DNA from 3 places in the Verrucosispora sp. ts21 genome. Region 3 is predicted to be linked to each of the others. Evidence: predicted binding sites of a transcription regulator. Region 3 holds the regulator's gene; each other region holds the start of a gene.
What was found. Region 3 encodes HrcA, which represses chaperone genes, less so after heat shock. Its sites were predicted from a motif close to GGTTNGCACNCTCNNNNNGAGNGTGCNAACC; they were not measured.
Positions count from the first base shown of each region.

Region 1 (7,102 bases), on a different contig from region 3:
TGGGCGTGGGTGATCTCTGTCGTCTTCACCTGGGCGACCATCTGACCGAGGTAGAGCGCGGCGATGCGGTCGGAGACGGCGAAGACGTCGTTCATGTTGTGCGAGATGAGGACGACGGCCAGGCCGTTGTCGGCCAGCCGGCGAACGAGTTCGAGAACCTGGGCGGTCTGCGCGACGCCGAGCGCGGCGGTCGGCTCGTCCAGGATCACCAGCTTGCTGTTCCAGAGCACCGCCTTGGCGATCGCCACGGTCTGGCGCTGCCCACCGGAGAGGCTGGAGACGTGCTGGCGCAGGGACTTGACGGTGCGTACGGAGAGCCCGGCCAGGGTCTCCGCGGCCATCTGTTCCATCGTCGGTTCGTCCAGGACGAGGCCGTTGCGCTTCTCCCGCCCGAGGAACATGTTCTGCACGATGTCGAGGTTGTCGCAGAGCGCGAGATCCTGGTAGACGACCTCGATGCCGAGCGAGGCGGCGTCGCGCGGACTGCTGATGGTGACCGGTTGACCGTCGAAGACGAACTCGCCGGCGTCGATGGGATAGATGCCGCTGATGCACTTGACCAGGGTCGACTTGCCGGCGCCGTTGTCACCGACGAGCGCGGTGACCTCGCCCGGGTAGGCGGCGAAGGCGACGTCGCGCAGCACCTGGACGGGACCGAAACTCTTGTCGATCCCGCGTAGCTCCAGCAGTGGGGTCGCGGACACGGGGTTCTCCTTATTCCACGGAGGGAGATCGGGGCCCGTCCAGCGACGCCGCCCGGTACGGGGTTGCCGTACCGGGCGGCGTCACTCTGGCGGGGGACAGGTCAGCTGATGCCCGCGTCGGCGCAGAGCTTGGCGTAGTCGCCGGTGCAGACCTGTTCCTTGGTCACGTAGCCGTCGGCGATGACGTCCTTGACGTTCTCCTTGTAGATCGCCGCGGGGGTGAGCAGGACGGCGGGCACGTCGCGGTTGCCCTCCGGGTCCCGGACCGTCTGGCCGGTCTGCTTGCGCTCGCCCTTGGCCAGCGCGATGGCCAGCTCGGCGGCGGCGTCCGCCTCCTTCTTGACCGCCTTGTAGACCGTCATGCACTGGTCACCGGCGAGGATGTTCTGCAGCGCCTGCGGGTCGGCGTCCTGCCCGGTCACCGGGACCTTGCCGTTGAGGTTGTTCTTCTTCAGCACCGAGATGGCGGCGTTGCCGAGGCCGTCGTTCGCGGAGAGCACGCCGTCGATCTTGCCGCCGGTCTTGGTGAGCTGCTGCTCGAAGATGGTCGCGGCCTGCGTGTTGTCCCAGTCCGGCACGGAGTCGTCGGCGGCCTTGGTGTACTCGCCGGAGTCGAACTTCGGCTTGAGGACCGAGTCGTAGCCCTCCTTGAACAGGGTCGCGTTGTTGTCGGTCGGCGAGCCGTTGAGGTAGGCGATCGCCGGCTTCTCCGCCTTCGCGTCGGTGAGGCACTTGACCAGGCCCTCGCCCTGGAGCTTGCCGACCGCCACGTTGTCGAAGCTGACGTAGTACTCCGCCGAGCCGCCGAGGGTCAGGCGGTCGTAGTCGATGGTGGCGACACCCTGGGACTTGGCCTTGTCCAGGACGGCCTTGCCGGTGCCGGAGTCCAGGTTGACGATCATCAGCACGGTGACCCCGCTGGTGATCATCTGGTCGGCGAGGGTCTGGAAGGCGTTCTTGTCGCCCTGCGCGTTCTGGATGTCCGACTCGATGCCGGCCGCGTCGAACGCCTCCTTGAGGAACCTGCGGTCCGCGCTCTCCCAGCGGACCGAGGAGCTGCTGTCCGGCAGGATCACGCCGATCTTCGGGGTCTTGCCGGAGCCGCCGCCGGCCTGGTCGCCGGAATCGTCGCCGCAGGCCGTCAGGCTGCCGAGGGCGAGCACGCCCACAGCACCGATGGCGAGGAAGCCCTTGCGCATGTGCAGGGTCCTTTCGAGAGTGGGAAGGTGTCGGTGTGTCGATGGTGTTCTTTTGTTGTGCCCGGCAACGTATTCCGCTGCCGGGCGCCGACACAAGGGCGCGCTGGGCGCTAATTTGTTGTCGGCAGTAACAATTCGGCAACGCCCATGAAGCGCTCACGTCACCGCAGCGGCATCGGTCAGCTGTAATGCCTGTTCAGACGCCACATCAGCGGACGTGGCGGACGGCAGCGGGTTCACGCCCCGGCGAAACCTGGCCTCATCGGGCCAGGAGGTGGGGCGATCGACACGGTCTCCCGGCTGACCCGCGCGCCGGGACCCCACCGTTGCGGCGCAACGGTGCTGGTCGAGGTCAGCCGGTGGCGAGGGGTGCGGTCCGGGCGTCGGTGAGGGCGACCAGGTCGGCCGGGGCCAGTTCGACCTGAAGGCCGCGCCGGCCCGCCGACACGTACACCGTGTCGTGCTCCAGGGCGGAGTCGTCGAGCACCGTGGGTAGCCGCTTACGCTGCCCCAGTGGGCTGATGCCGCCGCGTACGTAGCCGGTGGCGCGTTCGGCGGCACCGCGTTCGGCAAGCGTGGCCCGCTTGCCGCCGACCGCCGCGGCCAGCGCCTTGAGGTCCAACTCGCCGGTCACCGGCACGATCGCCACGGTGAGGGCACCGTCCACCTCGGCGATCAGGGTCTTGAAGACCCGTCCGGGTGGTACGCCGATCGCGGCGGCGACCAACGCGCCGTAGTTCGGCGAGTCCGCCGCGACATCGTAGGGATGGGTGCGATGGGTGATGCGGTGCTTCGTCAGCAGCACCATCGCCGGCGTACCCCGTCCCGTCATGTGCGCCAACCTAACTGCGCCCCCGGCCCGGAGGCCAGCAGCTTTCCCGCCTCGACCCTGCGTGGCCCTAGCCGGTGACCGGCTGGCAGACCAGCACCGTCGGGGCGGCGGCGACCCGGGTCAGCACCAGGCTCGCCGGTTGGTCACCGGCCAGCCGCAGGTCGTGCCGGAGTCGTTCGGGTTCCAGCGCCGAGCCACGCTTGAGGATCTCCACCCGGCCGACCCGGCGCTCCCGCAGCAACGCGCGCAGGCGCTTCAGCGAGAACGGCAGCACGTCGGTCACCTCCAGGCAGCGGGCGTACGGCGTCGGCGTCGGCGCGTCGGCATAGAGGTAGGCGATGCTCGGGTCGGCCAGCGAGGCATCCAGGTCGGCGGCGAGTTCGGCGACCAGGTGGGCGCGGAGCACCGCCGGGTCCGGGTCGTACACGAAGCGGCGTACCGGCCCGACAGGTGCCTCCTGCCGCCCCGAACCGACGAGTTGGTGGACGCTCGGCCCGTCGACGGGGTGATAAGAAGGGGCCCCTTTACTACCGGAGGCGTTAACAGGGGGCCCTTCCTTCAACACGGTCGCGCGGCGGGGGGTTTCGGCGAGCGGGCCGCACCAGAGCGCCGCCTCGACCAGGTTGCCGTCGACGCTCACCCACTCGGCCTCGGCGCCGGCGGGGATGAGGGCGTGGTCGAGACCGGGGGCGACCTTCACCACCGTCCGGGGCACCCGTTGCGCGAGCCCGGTGACGAAGTCCCACGGCGGCGAGTACGAGTTCGGGTCGAAGATCCGACGTCCCGTTCCGGCCCGGCGGCGCGCCGGGTCGCAGAAGACCGCCTCGACCCGGTTCACGTCGAACGCCGTCGCATCCCCGCACTCGACGGTGAACAGCGCGGTCAGCCCGGCGGCCTGCGCGTTCGCCTCGGCCAGCGCGGCGGTGAGCGGGTCGGCCTCCACGCCGTACACCCGGATGCCGGTCCGGGCGGCGGCGAGCGCGTCGGCCCCCAGTCCGCAACCCAGGTCGGCCAGGCTGGTCACCCCGGCCTCGCGCAGCCGGTGCGCGCGGCGTCGCGCGACCACCCCTCGGGTGGCCTGTTCCAGGCCGGGCCGGGTGAAGAACATGCCGCTCGCCGCCGGCCCGAACTTGCCCGCCGCCCGGCGGCGCAGCTCCGCCTGGGTCAGCGCCGCCGCCGCCAACCCGGCGGGGATCCCGGCCGAGCGCAGCGCCGCCGCCGCGGCCAGCGGGTCACCGCCGGCCACCCGGGCCGCCGCCGCGAGCGCGCCCGACCCCTCGGGCGTACGCAACGCCGCAAGCTGCTCCAGATCCACCCACCCATTGTCCCGACCCACCCGGCTCCGCCCCCACCCACCCGGCCCCGGCCTGGACCGCCCGGCCGGCTCGCCTGGGCAGGCCGCCCGCCCAAGCCCCTGAAACCGGGGACCGGGCGGGCCGCGGGTGTCGGAAAGGTGTCGACACGAAGGGGGAGCGTTGGCACTCTCCTTGACGGAGTGCTAGCCGAGGAATAACCTGCGATTAGCACTCTCACCCTGAGGGTGCCAACCCTCGGGCCCTCGTGCCCGGGAGTTGAACGCCAGGCGGACCGGCACCCGCGACGACGGCCCCGCCCGGTGGCATGTGGCAGACCGACGCTGGTCGGTACGCCGACCGGTAACGAAACCAGTACCCCAGGAGGGTATGCCCGTGACTACCGCGACCAAGGTTGCGATCAAGCCGCTCGAGGACCGGATCCTGGTCCAGGCGAACGAGGCTGAGACCACCACTGCGTCGGGCATCGTGATTCCCGACACCGCCAAGGAGAAGCCGCAGGAGGGCACCGTCCTCGCTGTCGGCCCGGGTCGTTTCGACGACGACGGTGACCGGATCCCGATGGACGTCAAGGTGGGCGACACCGTCCTCTACTCGAAGTACGGCGGCACCGAGGTCAAGTACGCCGGCGAGGAGTACCTGGTGCTCTCCGCCCGCGACGTCCTCGCGATCATCGAGAAGTAAGCAACCGATCAGTGTCGTTGCCCCGGACCGGCTCGCCGGGCCGGGGCAACGTCGCTTCGAAGGGACATACATGGCGAAGATCCTGAGCTTCTCGGATGACGCCCGGCACCAGCTGGAGCACGGTGTCAACGCGCTCGCGAACGCGGTCAAGGTCACTCTCGGGCCGCGCGGGCGCAACGTCGTCCTGGACAAGAAATTCGGTGCGCCGACGATCACCAACGATGGTGTGACCATCGCCAAGGAGATCGAGCTCACCAACCCGTACGAGAACCTCGGCGCGCAGCTGGTCAAGGAGGTGGCGACCAAGACCAACGACGTCGCCGGCGACGGGACCACCACCGCGACCGTGCTGGCCCAGGCGATGGTCCGCGAGGGCCTGCGCAACGTGACCGCGGGCGCCAACCCGGCCGGTCTCAAGCGGGGCATCGACGCCGCTGCGGCCAAGGTCTCCGAGGCCCTGCTCGGCAAGGCCGTCGAGGTCTCCGACAAGAAGTCCGTCGCGCACGTGGCGACGATCTCGGCGCAGGACTCCACAATCGGTGAGCTGATCGCCGAGGCGATGGAGCGGGTCGGCCGCGACGGTGTGATCACCGTCGAGGAAGGCTCGGCGCTGCAGACCGAACTGGACGTCACCGAGGGCCTCCAGTTCGACAAGGGCTTCATCTCGCCGAACTTCGTCACCGACGTGGAGGCGCAGGAGTCGGTCCTGGAGGACGCGTACATCCTGATCACCACGCAGAAGATCTCGGCGATCGAGGAGCTGCTGCCGCTGCTGGAGAAGGTCCTCCAGGACAACAAGCCGCTGCTGATCGTCGCCGAGGACGTCGAGGGTCAGGCGCTGTCCACCCTGGTGGTCAACTCGATCCGCAAGACCCTCAAGGTCTGCGCGGTCAAGGCGCCCGGCTTCGGTGACCGCCGCAAGGCGATGCTGCAGGACATGGCGATCCTGACCGGTGCCGAGCTGGTCGCGCCCGAGCTGGGCTACAAGCTCGACCAGGTCGGCCTGGAGGTGCTCGGCACCGCCCGGCGCATCGTGGTCGACAAGGAGAACACCACGATCGTCGATGGTGGTGGCCAGGCCAGCGAGGTCGCCGACCGGGTCGCCCAGATCCGCAAGGAGATCGAGGCTTCGGACTCCGACTGGGACCGGGAGAAGCTGGCCGAGCGGCTGGCCAAGCTCTCCGGTGGCATCGCCGTGGTCAAGGTCGGCGCGGCCACCGAGGTCGAGATGAAGGAGCGCAAGCACCGCATCGAGGACGCCATCGCCGCGACCAAGGCCGCGGTCGAGGAGGGTACGGTGCCCGGCGGTGGCGCCGCCCTGGCCCAGATCCTGTCGGTGCTCGACGACGACCTCGGCTTCACCGGTGACGAGAAGGTCGGTGTGTCGATCGTGCGCAAGGCGCTTGTCGAGCCGCTGCGCTGGATCGCCCAGAACGCCGGGCACGACGGGTACGTCGTGGTGCAGAAGGTCACCGAGGGCAAGTGGGGCCACGGCCTCGACGCCGCCATCGGCGACTACGTGGACCTGGCCGCGTCCGGCATCATCGACCCGGTGAAGGTGACCCGTAACGCGGTCACCAACGCCGCGTCCATCGCCGGCCTGCTGCTCACCACCGAGAGCCTCGTGGTGGAGAAGCCCAAGGAGCCGGAGGCCGCCGCCGCTGGTCACGGCCACGGTCACGGTCACAGCCACCAGCACGGCCCGGGCTTCTGAGCCGTCCGTGACACGGCACGGCGGGTGCGCCGCTCCCCCGGAGCGCCCGCCGTACCGCTCGGCGGCTGTCAGCTGACCGGGTGCAGCACACGAGGCCAGCCGGCACCGGTTCCCGCCATGGTGCCGGAAGCACGCTGCCGCGCCCTGTGCAGGGCGCGGCAGCGGTGGTTCATGGCTGGATCAGGCGACGTTGCGTTGGGTGGGGACGGTCGACCGGTGGCTGCTGCCCAGTCGGGCCTCCAGGCGGGCGACGTCCACCCGGGTCTGCCGGCGGTCGGCGAGATCCTCCCAGCCGACCGCGAGCAGCCGTAGCCGCTCGGATTCGCTGAAGCCGCCCCACACTCCGTACGGCTCCCGCACGGTCAGGGCGTGCGCGGCGCACTCGGCCCGTACCGGGCAGGCGCGGCAGACGGCCTTGGCGCCCGATTCCCGGCGCAGCCGCGACGAGCCCCGCTCGCCGTCCGGGTGGAAGAACTGCGCGCTGTCCCGGCCACGGCAGGCGCCCAGACGTTGCCAGTCCCACAGGTCGACGATGGGTCCGGGCAGTCTACGTACGTTCGACATCAGCACCCCTCCTCTCGCGCGGCACCGCGAGATGCTTGTTGGCCGGCTTGTCCGGGTGGCGGGCCGCGCAGGGCACCGTTCCCGGCCTTGAG
Region 1 covers NZ_PNOZ01000036.1:58,123-65,224, forward strand. The annotation lists gene C1A38_RS17115 (ATP-binding cassette domain-containing protein) at 1-704, opposite strand, end outside; gene C1A38_RS17120 (sugar ABC transporter substrate-binding protein) at 806-1,903, opposite strand; gene ybaK (Cys-tRNA(Pro) deacylase) at 2,256-2,735, opposite strand; gene C1A38_RS17130 (THUMP-like domain-containing protein) at 2,803-4,050, opposite strand; gene groES (co-chaperone GroES) at 4,424-4,732, shown strand; gene groL (chaperonin GroEL) at 4,803-6,446, shown strand; gene C1A38_RS17145 (WhiB family transcriptional regulator) at 6,627-7,010, opposite strand.
Region 1: the regulator HrcA is predicted to act here: its motif matches at 4,254-4,284, upstream of groES (co-chaperone GroES).

Region 2 (7,102 bases), on a different contig from region 3:
TACGGCCTGCTGCTGGCCCGTCCGGCGGCACGCCCGCCCCGCCCCGCACTGGCCGGGCTGACCACGCTGGTCCTGCTGGTCGCGGTCGGTGCGATCGGTGTCGGGGTCGGTCAGCCCGGCCTGCACGGCGAGCGGCTCTTCGTGCTGCTGCGCGAGCAGGCGGATCTCGCCGACCTGCCGACCGGGACGGGTAAGGCGGGCCGCGACGCCCGCGCCGAGCAGGTCTACCGGCGACTGGTCGCCACCGCCGAACGCACCCAGGCCGAGTTGCGTCGCGACCTGCGCCGGCTGCGACTGGAACACCGGCCGTACTACCTGGTCAACGCGATCGAGGTGGACGGTGGACCGGCGGTACGGGCCTGGCTGTCCCGCCGGCCCGAGGTGGCTCGGGTGCTGGTCAGCCAGCGGCTGCGCCCGTTGCCCTCACCCGCCGCGCCGGCGGTCGGTCACGCACCGGCGCCGGACGGCCCGCCCTGGAACATCACCATGATCGGCGCGGACCGGGTCTGGTCCGAGCTTGGCGTCACCGGGGCCGGGGTGACCGTGGGCAGTTCCGACTCCGGGGTGGACGGGCGGCATCCGACGCTTGTCGAGAACTTCCGGGGCGGCGACGATTCCTGGTTCGATCCGTGGAACGGCACCCGTACGCCGACCGACCGCAGCGGGCACGGCACCCACACGGTGGGCAGCGCGGTCGGCCGGGGCGGCATCGGCGTCGCGCCGGGGGCGAACTGGGTGGGCTGCGTCAACCTCGACCGCAATCTCGGCAATCCGGCCTCCTACCTCGACTGCCTTCAGTTCATGCTGGCGCCCTTCCCGCCCGGCGGTGACCCGTTCACCGACGGCCGACCGGCCCGCGCACCGGAGATCCTGACCAACTCGTGGGGCTGCCCGCCGATCGAGGGCTGTGATCCGCAAGCGCTACGACCGGCCACGGACGCGCTGGAGGCGGCGGGAATCCTGGTCGTCGCGGCGGCCGGCAACAGCGGACCGCTCTGCGATTCGGTACAGGACCCGCCCGCACCGTACCCGGACGTGCTCACCGTCGGCGCGGTGGACCAGCGGCGTCAGGTCGCCGCCTTCTCCTCCCGGGGCCCGGCACCCGGCGGGGTGGCCAAACCGGACCTGATGGCTCCGGGAGCGGACGTGCTCTCCGCGATGCCCGGCGGCGGGTACGCCACCCTCGACGGCACCTCCATGGCCACCCCCCAGGTGGCGGGCGTGGTCGCGCTGATGTGGTCGGCCGATCCCGACCTGGTCGGCGACCTCGATCGGACCCGGCAACTGCTGCGCGCCACGGCCACCGCCGTCCCGACCGGTACCGATTCGGCGGAGCGCACCGACGCCTGCGGTGGTACGCGCAACGTGATCGGCGCCGGCCTGGTCGACGCGTACGCGGCCGTACGCGCCGTCCGCGGCTGACCTCACGCAATGTGAGCAGATCTCGTCAAGGGGTCACAAACGGTTCGTGAACTGCTATCTTGCAGGCTCATGCACGGTCATTCACCCGGCGCTCCCCTGGCGCCGTCGGTTGCCCGGTGGCGCGGCATGGCGCTGCTGGTCCTGCTGGGCGTGCCCGCCCTCGTCGTGGCCCTGTGCTGTGGAGCGATCCAGGTGGTCACCAAGTCCAGCGTCGACGATCCGTTGAGTGTCCGAGGCGGCATCAGCACCTCACCATGAGCGGGTCTGACACCGGATCGGCGATGATCTAGGGTCGGCAGCCATGGATGCCGAGACGACCGTCACCGAGTTGACCCTCGAACGGGCTCCCGAGGTGGTGCGACTGTGTCGACGGGCGCTCGACCTGCCGGAGGACGCGACCGAGGCCGAGCCACTCGTGACGACGCTCTGGGTACGCGCCGAGGCCGACCGGACGGTGCGAGTGTTCGGGGCGTACCGGGCCGGTGAGTTGATCGGCGTACTGATCTGTTCGTTGGCCGACGGCGACGGCCGCACGGGGCACGTGGACCTGGTGGCCGTGGAGCCACGCCAGCGGCGTCAGGGCGTCGGCCGGGCACTGCTCGGGCACGCCGAGCAGGCACTTGCCGAACTGGGCGCGGTCGAGGTGCTTCTCGCCGGCAACCCGCCGCACTACGCCTGGCCCGGGGTGGACGTCAGGTACACCCCGGCGGTCTGCCTGGCCCTCGCACTCGGCTACACGCAGGACCGCACGGCCTGGAACATGACCGTCGACCTGTCGTACGACGGGTCACCGGCGCTGCGCTCCACGGAGGCCGCCGAGACCCGCCTCGCCGGGCAGGGGGTGACCGTACGCCGTGCCGAGCCTGCCGACCTGCCGGCGCTCGCCGCCTTCTCCCGGGTCACCTTCGGCGGCTCCTGGGACGCCGAACTGGCCGGCTCGCTCGGACGCCCGGACGCCGGCTGCCACCTGGCCGAACGCGACGGCGAGCTACTCGGCTTCGCCGCCTACGGGTCGGCGCGGCCGAGTTGGTTCGGGCCGATGGGTACGGCACCCGCAGCCGAGGGATCCGGCATCGGCGGCGTCCTGCTGCGGCGCTGCCTGGCCGACCAGCGGGCCGCCGGGATCGAGACCGCACAGATCGGCTGGGTCGGTCCGGTGCCGTTCTATTCACGCAGTGCGGGAGCCCGGATCGAGCGGGTCTTCTTCCTGTATCGCCGGAGCCTCGACTCGGCGTAACCGGGCGAAGGGTGCATAGCCTCCGATAGCGCCGTTCGCCCGCCCGGGTCATCGACGCCCCTTACCGTTCGGTATAGAGGAGGCAGCCATGACCACGGACGACGATCAGGCCTCGGAGGCGTTGCCTGCCGGCTGGGCCCCGGTCCACGACCTGCCGGGCACACTGCCGATCAACCGGCTGGACTACGGCGACGCCGAGCAGCTGGCGGAGATGACCGGAACGACCGAAGCACCCGAGGAACCACTCATCCTGGTGGACGAGCCGGTGCCACACCGTCCGCCGTACGACCGGGCGCAGAAGCGGCGCAACCAGCGCCCCGTGCCCCGATAGGGAAGTCGCCCCGACAGGAAAAAGGGCGGACCGCTGACGCGGCCCGCCCTTTCAGGTTGAAGCTGGACTCAGAAGTCCATCTCCCCGCCACCCGGGCCAGCCGGGGCGGCCGGGGTCTTCTCCGGCTTGTCCGCCACCACGGCCTCGGTGGTGAGGAACAGCGCGGCGATCGACGCGGCGTTCTGCAGCGCCGAACGGGTCACCTTGGCCGGGTCGATGATGCCCGCGGCCAGCAGGTCGACGTACTCGCCGCTCGCGGCGTTGAGGCCGTGACCCGCGTCGAGGTTGCGAACCCGCTCCACCACGACGCCACCCTCGAGGCCGGCGTTGACGGCGATCTGCCGCAGCGGGGCGTCCAGCGCGATCTTGACGATCTGCGCGCCGGTCGCCTCGTCGCCGGTCAGGTCCAGCTTGTCGAAGGCGGTCTTGCCGGCCTGCACTAGCGCGACGCCACCACCCGGGACGATGCCCTCCTCGACAGCGGCCTTGGCGTTGCGCACCGCGTCCTCGATGCGGTGCTTGCGCTCCTTGAGCTCGACCTCGGTGGCCGCGCCGACCTTGATCACCGCAACACCGCCGGCCAGCTTGGCCAGACGCTCCTGCAGCTTCTCCCGGTCGTAGTCGGAGTCGCTCTTGTCGATCTCGGCCCGGATCTGGTTCACCCGGCCCTGGATCTGCTCGGCGTCACCGGCACCGTCGACGATGGTGGTCTCGTCCTTGGTCACCACGACCTTGCGGGCGCGGCCCAGCATGTCGAGACCGGCGGCGTCCAGCTTGAGGCCGACCTCCTCGCTGATGACCTGACCACCGGTGAGGATGGCGATGTCGGTCAGCATGGCCTTGCGGCGGTCACCGAAGCCCGGCGCCTTGACGGCGACCGACTTGAAGGTGCCCCGGACCTTGTTGACCACCAGGGTGGCCAGGGCCTCGCCCTCCAGGTCCTCGGCGATGATCAGCAGCGGCTTGCCGCCCTGCATGACCTTCTCCAGGATCGGGAGCAGGTCCTTGACCGACGAGATCTTGCTGTTGGCGATCAGGATGTACGGGTCGTCGAAGACGGCCTCCATACGCTCCGGGTCGGTCATGAAGTAGGCCGAGATGTAGCCCTTGTCGAAGCGCATACCCTCGGTGAGCTCCAGCTCCAGCCCGAAGGTGTTGCTCTCCTCGACGGTGATGACGCCTTCCTTGCCGACCTTGTCCATCGCCTCGGCGATGATCTCGCCGACGGTGTTGTCACCGGCGGAGATGGAGGCGGTGGAGGCGATCTGCTCCTTGGTCTCAACGTCCTTGGCGAGCTTCAGCAGCTCCTCCGAGACGCTGGCCACGGCGGCCTCGATGCCCCGCTTCAGGGCCATCGGGTTGGCGCCGGCGGCCACGTTGCGCAGACCCTCGCGCACGAGAGCCTGGGCCAGGACGGTCGCCGTCGTCGTGCCGTCACCGGCCACGTCGTCGGTCTTCTTGGCGACCTCCTTGACCAGCTCAGCGCCGATCTTCTCGTACGGGTCCTCGAGTTCGATCTCCTTGGCGATGCTCACACCATCGTTGGTGATGGTGGGGGCACCCCACTTCTTCTCGAGCACCACGTTGCGGCCCTTGGGGCCGAGGGTCACCTTCACGGCGTCGGCGAGCTGGTTCATGCCCCGCTCGAGGCCGCGGCGCGCCTCTTCGTCGAACGCGATCATCTTGGCCATACGGCGTTGTCCTCCTGGACACTCACGGGCCACCCGAGTGTGTGCCCCGGATGAACCGTCTGGTGTACGCACCTTGGGACGTCGCCACCTGGCGACGACGACGTCTCCTCGGCCGGGCCGGATAGCCCGCGACGACCGGCCACATGCCTCACCCGCGGTTATGCCACGAGCGCGGCCGTAGCCCCACCGTCCCGACCAGTTGGCACTCACACTACGCGAGTGCCAATGACTTGTTTAGCACTCTCCCCTGCCGAGTGCAAGCACGATGGCCCGGTTCAGCCGAGTTCGGCAGCCAGTCGCGCGCTGTTCACCGGACCCTCGTGGGCCCGCTGTTCGGCGTACGTGACCACCAGCCCGACCAGCTGGGCCAGATGTGCCGGCAGTCCCACCAGCGCCGCCCCGACGATCACCAGGACCGCGCCGACGGCGGTGTCCACGGCTTCGAGCGGCGCGGTGCCGAACGGCATGAGCACGACCCCCTCCACCACGCCGGCGACGAACCCGATGGCGATCACCACGCCGGCCGTCAACGCCACCCGGCCGAGCAGCAGCCCCAGCCGGTCGCGCAGCATCCGGTGCGAGCGGCCGAACGGATCGTGGCGCTCGAAGAGGTAGACCGGTCCGGCCATGGCCAGCGCGAAGCCCGCGTAGACACCGGGCAGGAAGCAGAGGCAGAAGCCGAGGGTCACGATCAGGCCGATGAGCAGCGTCCAGCCCCAGAGGCCGAACGCCCGGCGCACGCCGTAGCCGAATGCGCCCCCGAGACTGACCTGCGCACCGGCTGCCTGTCGGGCGACAACCCACGTGCCGGCGGCCCACCCGACACACTGCACCAGACCGAAGATCAGACTCCCGGCGACCAGCACACCCATCCACTTCGCCAGGTCGACACCGAAGTTGGCGGGCAGGGCCGCAGAGTCGGCGGCGAGCTCGGACTCCCACCGGGCCGACGGGTCGAAGATCAGCCCGAGCACCGACAGCGCCGCCGCCGGCAGCACCTGGGTCAGCACGACGATCGGCAGCAGCAGGCTCCAGCCCCGGCGCACCGCACCCCAGCAGCGGCTGAACCAACCATTGATACCCGCACCGGGCGGAGTGACCAGGGCGTCGGCGGGATCGAGCCCGTACGCCGCCGGGTCGTACCAGCCGTGGAAGGGCTGGCCGGGATAGACCGGCATCGGCTGTTGAGGATTGCCGACCGGCGGAGCCGGCTGGCCGGGATAGGCGGGATATCCGCCCCAGAGCGGCGGGTTACCCGGCGACCCGCCCGGCGGCGGACCGTACCCGCCCGGCGGCGGGGCTACAGGCGGGCCGTACCCGCCAGGTGGCGAGCCGTACCCGCCCGGCGGCGGGGCTACCGGCGGGCCGTAGTCGCCGGGTGGCGGGCCGTACCCGGCTGGCGGTGCGGCAGCGGGCGGTCCGTATTCACCAGGCGGCGTCGCGGAGGCCGGGCCGTACCCCTGCGGCGGAGGTGACGGCGGACCCGCGGTGGCCGGATCTCGTTGCGGCGAGGCAGGTGCCGTCGGGTCGGTGGGCTGCCAACTGGAAGCACCGACGGACGGGGCCGATTCGTCTGGTGACGAATTCGGTGGACCTGCCGGGGGTGGCTGGTCGGACATGAACCCTCCTCAGCGACAGCTGGTTCCGGCTCACGATCTTCCCTTGTGAGGTATCCGCACCGCAGCCCCCCTCCGGCCGCGACCACGCCACCCGTACCGACGGTCTGCCGGCGTGGGTGGAACGCACTCAGGCGATGAGGCGTACCCGCTCGGCCTGGGGGCCCTTCTGGCCCTGGGCGATCTCGAACTCCACCCGCTGGCCGTCGTCCAGCGCCTTGTAGCCGTCCATCTCGATCGCGGAGAAGTGGACGAACACGTCCTGCCCGCCGTCGACGGCGATGAAGCCGTAGCCCTTCTCGGCGTTGAACCACTTCACGGTGCCCTGTGCCACGGTGTTGTCCTCACTCTGCGCGGCGTTCCCCTACCTCCGGGCCGGGCCGGCGGCACGCCGGACGGCCCGAAACTCACCGTCTTCGGCAGTCATCGACGACCACGGAATAGGGTGACCGAAATCGCACGGTACACGAGGCGTGACGGCGGCGCACGACCACAAATCGGACATATTCTGACCAGCGACATCGTCGCTCGTCATTGTGATAGGTATGCGACATGATCAGCGCCCCGGGCGATGAGGCCCCGCTGCGGGCCGAGGTACGGCGGGTCCGACCGACGGACGCCGCCCGGATGCGCGCGCTGCGTCTGGAGATGCTCGCCGACGCGCCGTTGGCCTTCCTGGAGACGCTCGCCGAGGCCGCCGCCCGCCCGCACGCGGAGTACGCGGCCCGGATCCGTCAGACCTCGACCGGCGCCACGAATGCCCAGTTCGTCGCCGATCCGGGCGGCCGCCTGGTCGGCCACATCG
Region 2 covers NZ_PNOZ01000050.1:40,311-47,412, forward strand. The annotation lists gene C1A38_RS20985 (S8 family serine peptidase) at 1-1,422, shown strand, start outside; gene C1A38_RS32235 (hypothetical protein) at 1,549-1,680, shown strand; gene C1A38_RS20990 (GNAT family N-acetyltransferase) at 1,724-2,659, shown strand; gene C1A38_RS20995 (hypothetical protein) at 2,748-2,990, shown strand; gene groL (chaperonin GroEL) at 3,059-4,681, opposite strand; gene C1A38_RS21005 (hypothetical protein) at 4,957-5,859, opposite strand; gene C1A38_RS21015 (cold-shock protein) at 6,428-6,631, opposite strand; gene C1A38_RS21020 (GNAT family N-acetyltransferase) at 6,850-7,102, shown strand, end outside.
Region 2: the regulator HrcA is predicted to act here: its motif matches at 4,879-4,909, upstream of groL (chaperonin GroEL).

Region 3 (7,102 bases):
CGTGGCCGAGCAGCGCGCGGGTGAGCACCTCCGACTCGTCGGCCCACTTCTCGTACGCCTCCGGGAAGGCGGACCGCTGCACCTTCTGCGCCGCGTCGGTGACCCGCATGTCCTGCCAGCCGCGCACCTTCTTCAGCGCGGCGTAGAACCGGTCGGCCGCGTACCGGGGGTCACGGATCTCCTCGGGACTGCCCCAACCCTGGCTCGGCCGCTGCTGGAACAGGCCTACCGAGTCGCGGTCCCCGCCGGCCAGGTTGCGCAGCCCGGACTCCTGGTAGGCGGTGGCGAGCGCCACCACCACGGCCCGGTCGGGAAGCTCGTGCTGGATGCCGATGGCCGCGATGGTCGCCGCATTGGCCATCTGGTGAGCGTCCAGGGTCACCTTCCCGTCGGCCTGCACGGTGCAGGCCCGGCTGGCCAAGGGCAGCCGTAGTCGCTCTCCCACCTGCCGCATGCCGAGCACGATGCCGATCACGGCGACCAGCACGACGACCAGGAAACCGCCCACGACCACCCGAGTTCGCACCCACACCTCCCGTACGACGTCCGCCGAAAGCGTACGTCCCTCAGCGCCCGACCTGGGTCGTCCGTCCAGTTCCACCGCGAGCGCGCGATCCGCGTCGGGACGGAAGTTCCCCGATGGCGGCCGATCCTCACCTGTCGAGTTCGGCGACCCAGCGCGGCGGACGCTTCTCCCGGAACGCGGTGACCCCCTCGATGCCGTCGCCGGACAGGAAGTAGCGGGTGGACAGGGTGCCCAGCTCCGCAAGTTCGGCGCGCAGGTCGGTGGCGGGTGGGCGGCGCAGCAGTTCCTTCGCCCCGGCCAGCGCCGACGGAGCGCCCCGCACCAGCGAGTCGAGGTAGCGCTGCACCGCGGCGTCCAACTCGTCGGCCGGCACCGCGGCGGTGACCAGACCGATCTGCGCCGCCCGCCGGCCGTCGAAGGTGTCGCCGGTCAGGTACAGCTCGGCCGCCGCCCGGGGATGCAGCCGGGGCAGCACGGTCGCCGAGATCACCGCCGGGATCACCCCGATGCGTACCTCGGTGAAGGCGAAGGTGGCCTCGGCGGCGCAGATCGCCAGGTCGGCCGCCGCGATCAGGCCCAGACCACCGGCTCGGGCCGGGCCGGCGACCCGGGCCAGCACCGGCTTCGGGCACTGCCAGACCGCCGCGAGCACGTCACCCAGCATCCCGGCGGGCACCGTCCCGCTGGCGTACGCCGCCGCCGTCTCCTTCAGGTCCGCCCCGGAACAGAAGACCGGGCCGGTGTGGTCCAGCACGATCACCCGGACCGTGTCGTCGGCGACCGCGGCGTCCAGCCCGGCCAGCAGTTGGGTCATCAACGGCGTGGAGAGAGCGTTGCGGTTGTGTGGGCTGTCCAGGGTGAGGGTGCTCACCCCGCGGGCCGTGGTGACCCGTACCAGCGCGTCGGGAGAGGTCATGGGAGGGCACACTAGTGGCCATGCCCGGCGTCCTTCCAGCAGGCGAACCCGTCCCGACCGACGGGTCGTTGCCCGCATCCGCCCGAGCGAGCGTCGGTGACCAGGGCTTCGGCGTGTACGTGCACGTGCCCTTCTGCGCCAGTCGCTGCGGCTACTGCGACTTCAACACCTACACGGCGCAGGAGCTGGGCGGCGGCGCGAGCCGGGACGGCTACGCCGACACCGTGCTGGCCGAGCTGGCCCTCGCCGCGCGGGTGCTGGGCGACCGTCCGCCCCGCCGGGTGGAGACCGTCTTCGTCGGCGGTGGAACCCCCACCCTGCTGCCCGCCGACGACCTGGCCCGCATCCTCGACGCCATCGACCGCACCTGGGGACTGGCCGCCGACGCCGAGGTGACCACCGAGGCCAACCCCGAGTCGGTCACCCCCGCCTCCCTCAAGGAACTGCGGGCCGCCGGCTACACCCGGATCTCGCTGGGCATGCAGTCGGTCGCCCCCGGGGTGCTCGCCGTGCTCGACCGTCGACACAGCGCCGGTCGGGCCACGGCCGCCGCGCTGGAGGCCCGGGACGCCGGGTTCGACCACGTCAACCTGGATCTGATCTACGGGACGCCGGGGGAGCGGCCGGAGGACTTCGCCGCCTCGCTGGACCAGGTCGTGGCGGCGGGTGCCGACCACGTCAGCGCGTACGCCCTGATCGTCGAGGACGGCACCCGACTGGCCGCCCGGATGCGTCGCGGTGAACTGCCGTACCCGGACGACGACGTCGCCGCGGACCGTTACCTGGCCGCCGAGGCCGCCCTCGACGCGGCCGGTTTCTCCTGGTACGAGGTGTCCAACTGGGCCCGTACGCCATCGGCCCGGTGCCGGCACAACCTGCTCTACTGGACCGGCGGCGACTGGTGGGGCCTCGGGCCGGGGGCGCACAGCCACGTCGGTGGGGTGCGCTGGTGGAACGTCAAACACCCCACGGCGTACGCCCAACGCCTGGCCGCCGGCCGGTCACCCGGACTGGCGCGGGAGGTGCTGACCGCCGACGAGGCCCGGATGGAGGAGGTCATGCTCCGGCTGCGGCTTGCCGACGGCCTGCCGCTGGACGTGCTCGACGACGCCGGTCGCGCGGCGGCGGCGCGGGCGGTGACCGACGGCCTGCTGGCCGCTCCCGCCCACGCGGCCGGCCGCGCGGTGTTGACCCTGCGCGGCCGGCTGCTCGCCGACGCCGTGGTGCGTGACCTGCTGCCCTGATGACGGGCTCAGGGATCAGGCCTTCACGAAGGAGTAGCTCATCGGGTACCGGTAGAGGGCGCCCTCATTGGCCTTGACGCCGCCGATGATGCCGAAGATCACCGGCACGATCGCGGCCAGGAACGGGACGAAGAACAGAATGCCGCAGGTGATTGCGGTGAGCACCCAGCTCAGCAGCCCGGCGATCGCCCAGGTGAGCTGGAAGTTCAGGGCCGCGACGGCGTGCGCCCGGACGACCGGGGACTGCTGCCCGCGGGTCATGTTCGCGATCAGCGGGGCGACCCAGCCGAGCAGGCCACCACCGACGACCACGCCGAGCGGGCCGCCGAAGTGGGCGATCAGGGCCCAGGTCTTGTCTTCGTTGCTGCCGTAGCCGCCGCCGGGCGCGCCGTAGCCGCCGGTCGGGTAGCCGACACCGGGGGGCGGATAACCGCCGGGCGGCGGATAACCACCCGGCGGCGGGTAGCCGGCCGGCGGGGGCTGGTCACCGGGCGGCGGGTAGCCGCCGGGCGGGGGATAGCCGCCCTGGCCAGACGATCCGGAAACGGGAGCCGTGGGATCGTCGCCGAAACTCGGGGGACGAGGTGGTTCAGTCATGGGCTCACGGTAGGTGCCAGCGGCAATGGCGCACCATAGCGACACCGGCGAGTGTCAAGTCCCCGATCGGACTGCGGACAACTCCGTTTTCTTGATCATCGCGCTGCCGGGAGCCTCGACGTAGACTGGCACTCGCTACAGTCGAGTGCCAGGGCGCCCGCCGACGGTGGGTGACGCTCGACACTGACCTGCGACAGGAGGTGGGAGATGGGTCTCGACGACCGCAAGCTCGCCGTACTGCGGGCGATTGTCGAGGACTACGTCGCCACCCAGGAGCCGGTCGGCAGCAAGGCCCTGGTCGAGCGGCACCAGCTCGGTGTCTCGCCGGCCACCGTCAGGAACGACATGGCCGTGCTGGAGGAAGAGGGCTACATCCGGCAGCCGCACACCAGCGCCGGTCGAGTGCCCACCGACCGCGGCTACCGGCTGTTCGTCGACCGGTTGAGCCGGGTCAAGCCGCTCAGCCCGGCCGAACGCCGGGCGATCGAGCGGTTCCTGGCCGGCGCGGTCGACCTCGACGACGTGGTGCACCGCACCGTCCGGCTGTTGGCGCAGCTGACCCGGCAGGTCGCCGTGGTGCAGTACCCGAGCCTGGCCCGGTCCCGCGTACGGCATCTGGAGCTGGTGCCGATCTCCACCACCCGACTGATGCTCGTCGTGATAGCCGACACCGGGCGGGTCGAGCAGCGGCTGGTCGAACTGCCCGCCCCGATCCACGCCGACGACGTGCTGGACCTGCGTCGGACGGTCAACGAGAAGCTGGTCGGCATCCAGTTGTCGGAGACCCCACCGCTGGTGCAGGCCCTCATCGACGAGTGCGTTCCGCATCTGCGTGGTGCCATGACCACCCTGTCCACCGTGTTGCTGGAGACACTTGTCGAGCGGCACGAGGAGCGGATCGCGCTGGCCGGCACCGCCAACCTCGCCCGCGGCGGTCTACTGGACTTCCAGGGTTCCCTGCGGCCGATCCTCGAAGCCCTCGAGGAGGAGGTCGTGCTGCTCAAACTCATCGGCGAGGTGGAGCCGAGCACGCTACGGGTACGCATCGGTGACGAGAACGAGATCGACAACCTGCGGGCGGCCTCCGTGGTCAGCACCGGCTACGGCCCGGGCGCGACGATCGTCGGGGGGATGGGCGTGCTGGGGCCGACCCGGATGGACTACCCCGGGACCATCGCCACGGTGAGGGCCGTGGCACGCTACGTGGGCGAGCTGCTGGCCCAGAACTGATCAGTCAGGGCCGACGGTGGGCTGCCGCCGCCGACCGGCGTAACGCGAGACGAACACGAGGACACGGAACGCAGTGGCCAGGGACTACTACGGCATTCTCGGCGTCAGCCGGGGCGCCTCCGATGACGAGATCAAGCGCGCGTACCGCAAGCTCGCGCGGCAATTCCACCCGGACGTCAATCCGGATCCGGAGGCACAGGAGAAGTTCAAGGACATCAACGCCGCGTACGAGGTCCTCTCGGACGATCGGAAACGACAGATCGTCGACCTCGGCGGCGACCCGTTGGCCCCGGGCGGTGGCGGTGCCGGTGGCCCGGGCGGGCCCGGCGGCGCCGGGCCGTTCGTCGGCTTCCAGGACATCATGGACGCCTTCTTCGGCGGGGCCACCGGCGCCGGCCGGGGACCGCGACCGCGTACCCGACCGGGTGCCGACGCGATCCTGCGGCTGGAACTGGACCTGCAGGAGACCGCCTTCGGGGTGGAAGCGCCGATCACCGTGGACACCGCGGTGCTCTGCACCACCTGCTCCGGTGCGGGCACCGCCGCCGGCACCCACCTGGCGACCTGCGAGGCGTGCGGTGGCCGGGGCGAGGTGCAGTCGGTGCAGCGCACCTTCCTCGGTCAGGTGGTCTCCGCCCGGCCGTGCACCGTCTGCCAGGGCTACGGCACCACCATCCCGCACCCCTGCCCGACCTGCGCCGGTGACGGGCGGGTGCGGACCCGCCGGTCGCTGACCGTCAAGATCCCGGCCGGGGTCGAGGACGGCATGCGGATCCGGCTGGCCCAGCAGGGCGAGGTCGGTCCGGGTGGTGGCACCGCCGGTGACCTCTACGTCGAGATCCACGAGCGGCCGCACGACGTCTTCTCCCGCAAGGGCGACGACCTGCACTGCCGGGTCACCGTGCCGATGACCGCCGCGGCGCTCGGCACCCGGCTGACCATCAAGACGCTCGACAGCGAGGAACCGGTCGACGTCAAGGCGGGCACCCAGCCCGGCAGCACGCTGCGGTTGCGCGCCCGGGGCGTGCCCCACCTGCGTGGGACCGGTCGTGGTGACCTCTACGTCCACCTCGACGTGCGTACCCCGACCAAGCTCGACGCCGACCAGGAGCGGATGCTGCGCGACTTCGCCAAGACCCGGGGCGAGGAGGTCGCCGAGCTGACCAAGCAGGGCGGCTTCTTCTCCCGGATGCGCGACGCGTTCAACGGTCACGGCTGACCGGCGTCCCGTGTCCGCTCCGCTGTTCCTGGTCGAGTCGCTGCCCGCCGCCGACACGATGGTGCTCGACGGCCCCGAAGGGCACCACGCCGCCACCGTGCAACGGCTACGGGTCGGCGAGGAACTGCTGCTCGGCGACGGCCGGGGCGGCACGGCCGCCGCCGTGGTCAGCGCCGTCGGCCGGGGCACCCTCGACCTCGAGATCACCGACCGGGGGTACGTCGACGCGGCGAACCCCCGGCTGGTGGTGGTGCAGGGCATCGCCAAGGGTGACCGGGGTGAACTGGCCGTACAGGCGATGACCGAGGCGGGCGTGGACGAGATCGTCCCCTGGGCGGCCGGCCGGTCGGTCGCGCAGTGGCGCGGAGACCGGGGCGTACGGGCCCGGGACAAGTGGGTGGCCACGGCCCGCGAGGCGGCGAAGCAGGCCCGCCGGGCGTGGCTGCCCGTGGTGGCAGGCGCGCCGGACGAGTCCACCGCATCGGTGGCCCGACGCATCTCCGGCGCCGCCGCCGGCTACGTCCTGCACGAGGAGGCGACCGACCGGCTGACCACCGTCGAGCTGCCCGAGGCGGGCGAGATCGTGCTGGTGGTCGGCCCCGAGGGCGGCATCACCCCGGCCGAGCTGGCAACGTTTGAGGAGGCCGGCGCGCACCCGGTCCGCCTCGGCCCCTCGGTGCTGCGTACCTCCACCGCCGGCGTGGCCGCCCTGGCCGTCCTCGCCACCCGCCTCCTGCGCTGGTAGACCCCGCTGTCGGCCTGCTGCGTCAGGTGCGCAGGTAGGAGGCGCCGTTGAGGTCGATGATGGTGCCGGAGGCCCACTCCGCCTCGGGGCTGGCCAGCCAGTGCACGGCGGCGGCGATCTCCTCGGGCCGGGCCACCCGGTCGAACGGGCTCTGCGCCCGGATGGCGTCGCCACGCGGTGCCTTCAGGTGCTCGTTGGTCATGTCCGTCTCGACGAAGCCGGGCGCGACCGTGGCCACCGCGATGCCGTACGGCGCCAGGGCCACCGCCAACGACTGGGCCATCGCGTTGAGACCGGCCTTGCTAGCGCCGTACGCCGGATTGGTCGGCTCGCCGCGGAACGCGCCGCGCGAGGAGACGTTGACGATTCGCCCACCTCGCGTGCGCATGTGCTGGGCGGCGCACCAGGCGGCGTTGGCCGCCCCGAACAGGTTGGTGTCGCAGACCTCGCGCCAGCGTTGCCGCCACTGCTCGTAGCTGCTGCCGAAGACGGGGTGCGGCGGGTCGGCCGGCCCGAACACGCCGGCGTTGTTGACAAGTACGTCGAGCCCGTCGAGGCGGTCGGCGGCCTCGTCCACCATCGCCCGTACGGCGTCGGGGTCGGCGAGGTCGGCGCGGACCACCAC
Region 3 covers NZ_PNOZ01000044.1:12,224-19,325, reverse strand. The annotation lists gene C1A38_RS19460 (hypothetical protein) at 1-532, opposite strand, end outside; gene C1A38_RS19455 (enoyl-CoA hydratase-related protein) at 654-1,442, opposite strand; gene hemW (radical SAM family heme chaperone HemW) at 1,463-2,686, shown strand; gene C1A38_RS19445 (DUF4870 domain-containing protein) at 2,702-3,283, opposite strand; gene hrcA (heat-inducible transcriptional repressor HrcA) at 3,491-4,513, shown strand; gene dnaJ (molecular chaperone DnaJ) at 4,587-5,732, shown strand; gene C1A38_RS19430 (16S rRNA (uracil(1498)-N(3))-methyltransferase) at 5,743-6,477, shown strand; gene C1A38_RS19425 (SDR family NAD(P)-dependent oxidoreductase) at 6,500-7,102, opposite strand, start outside.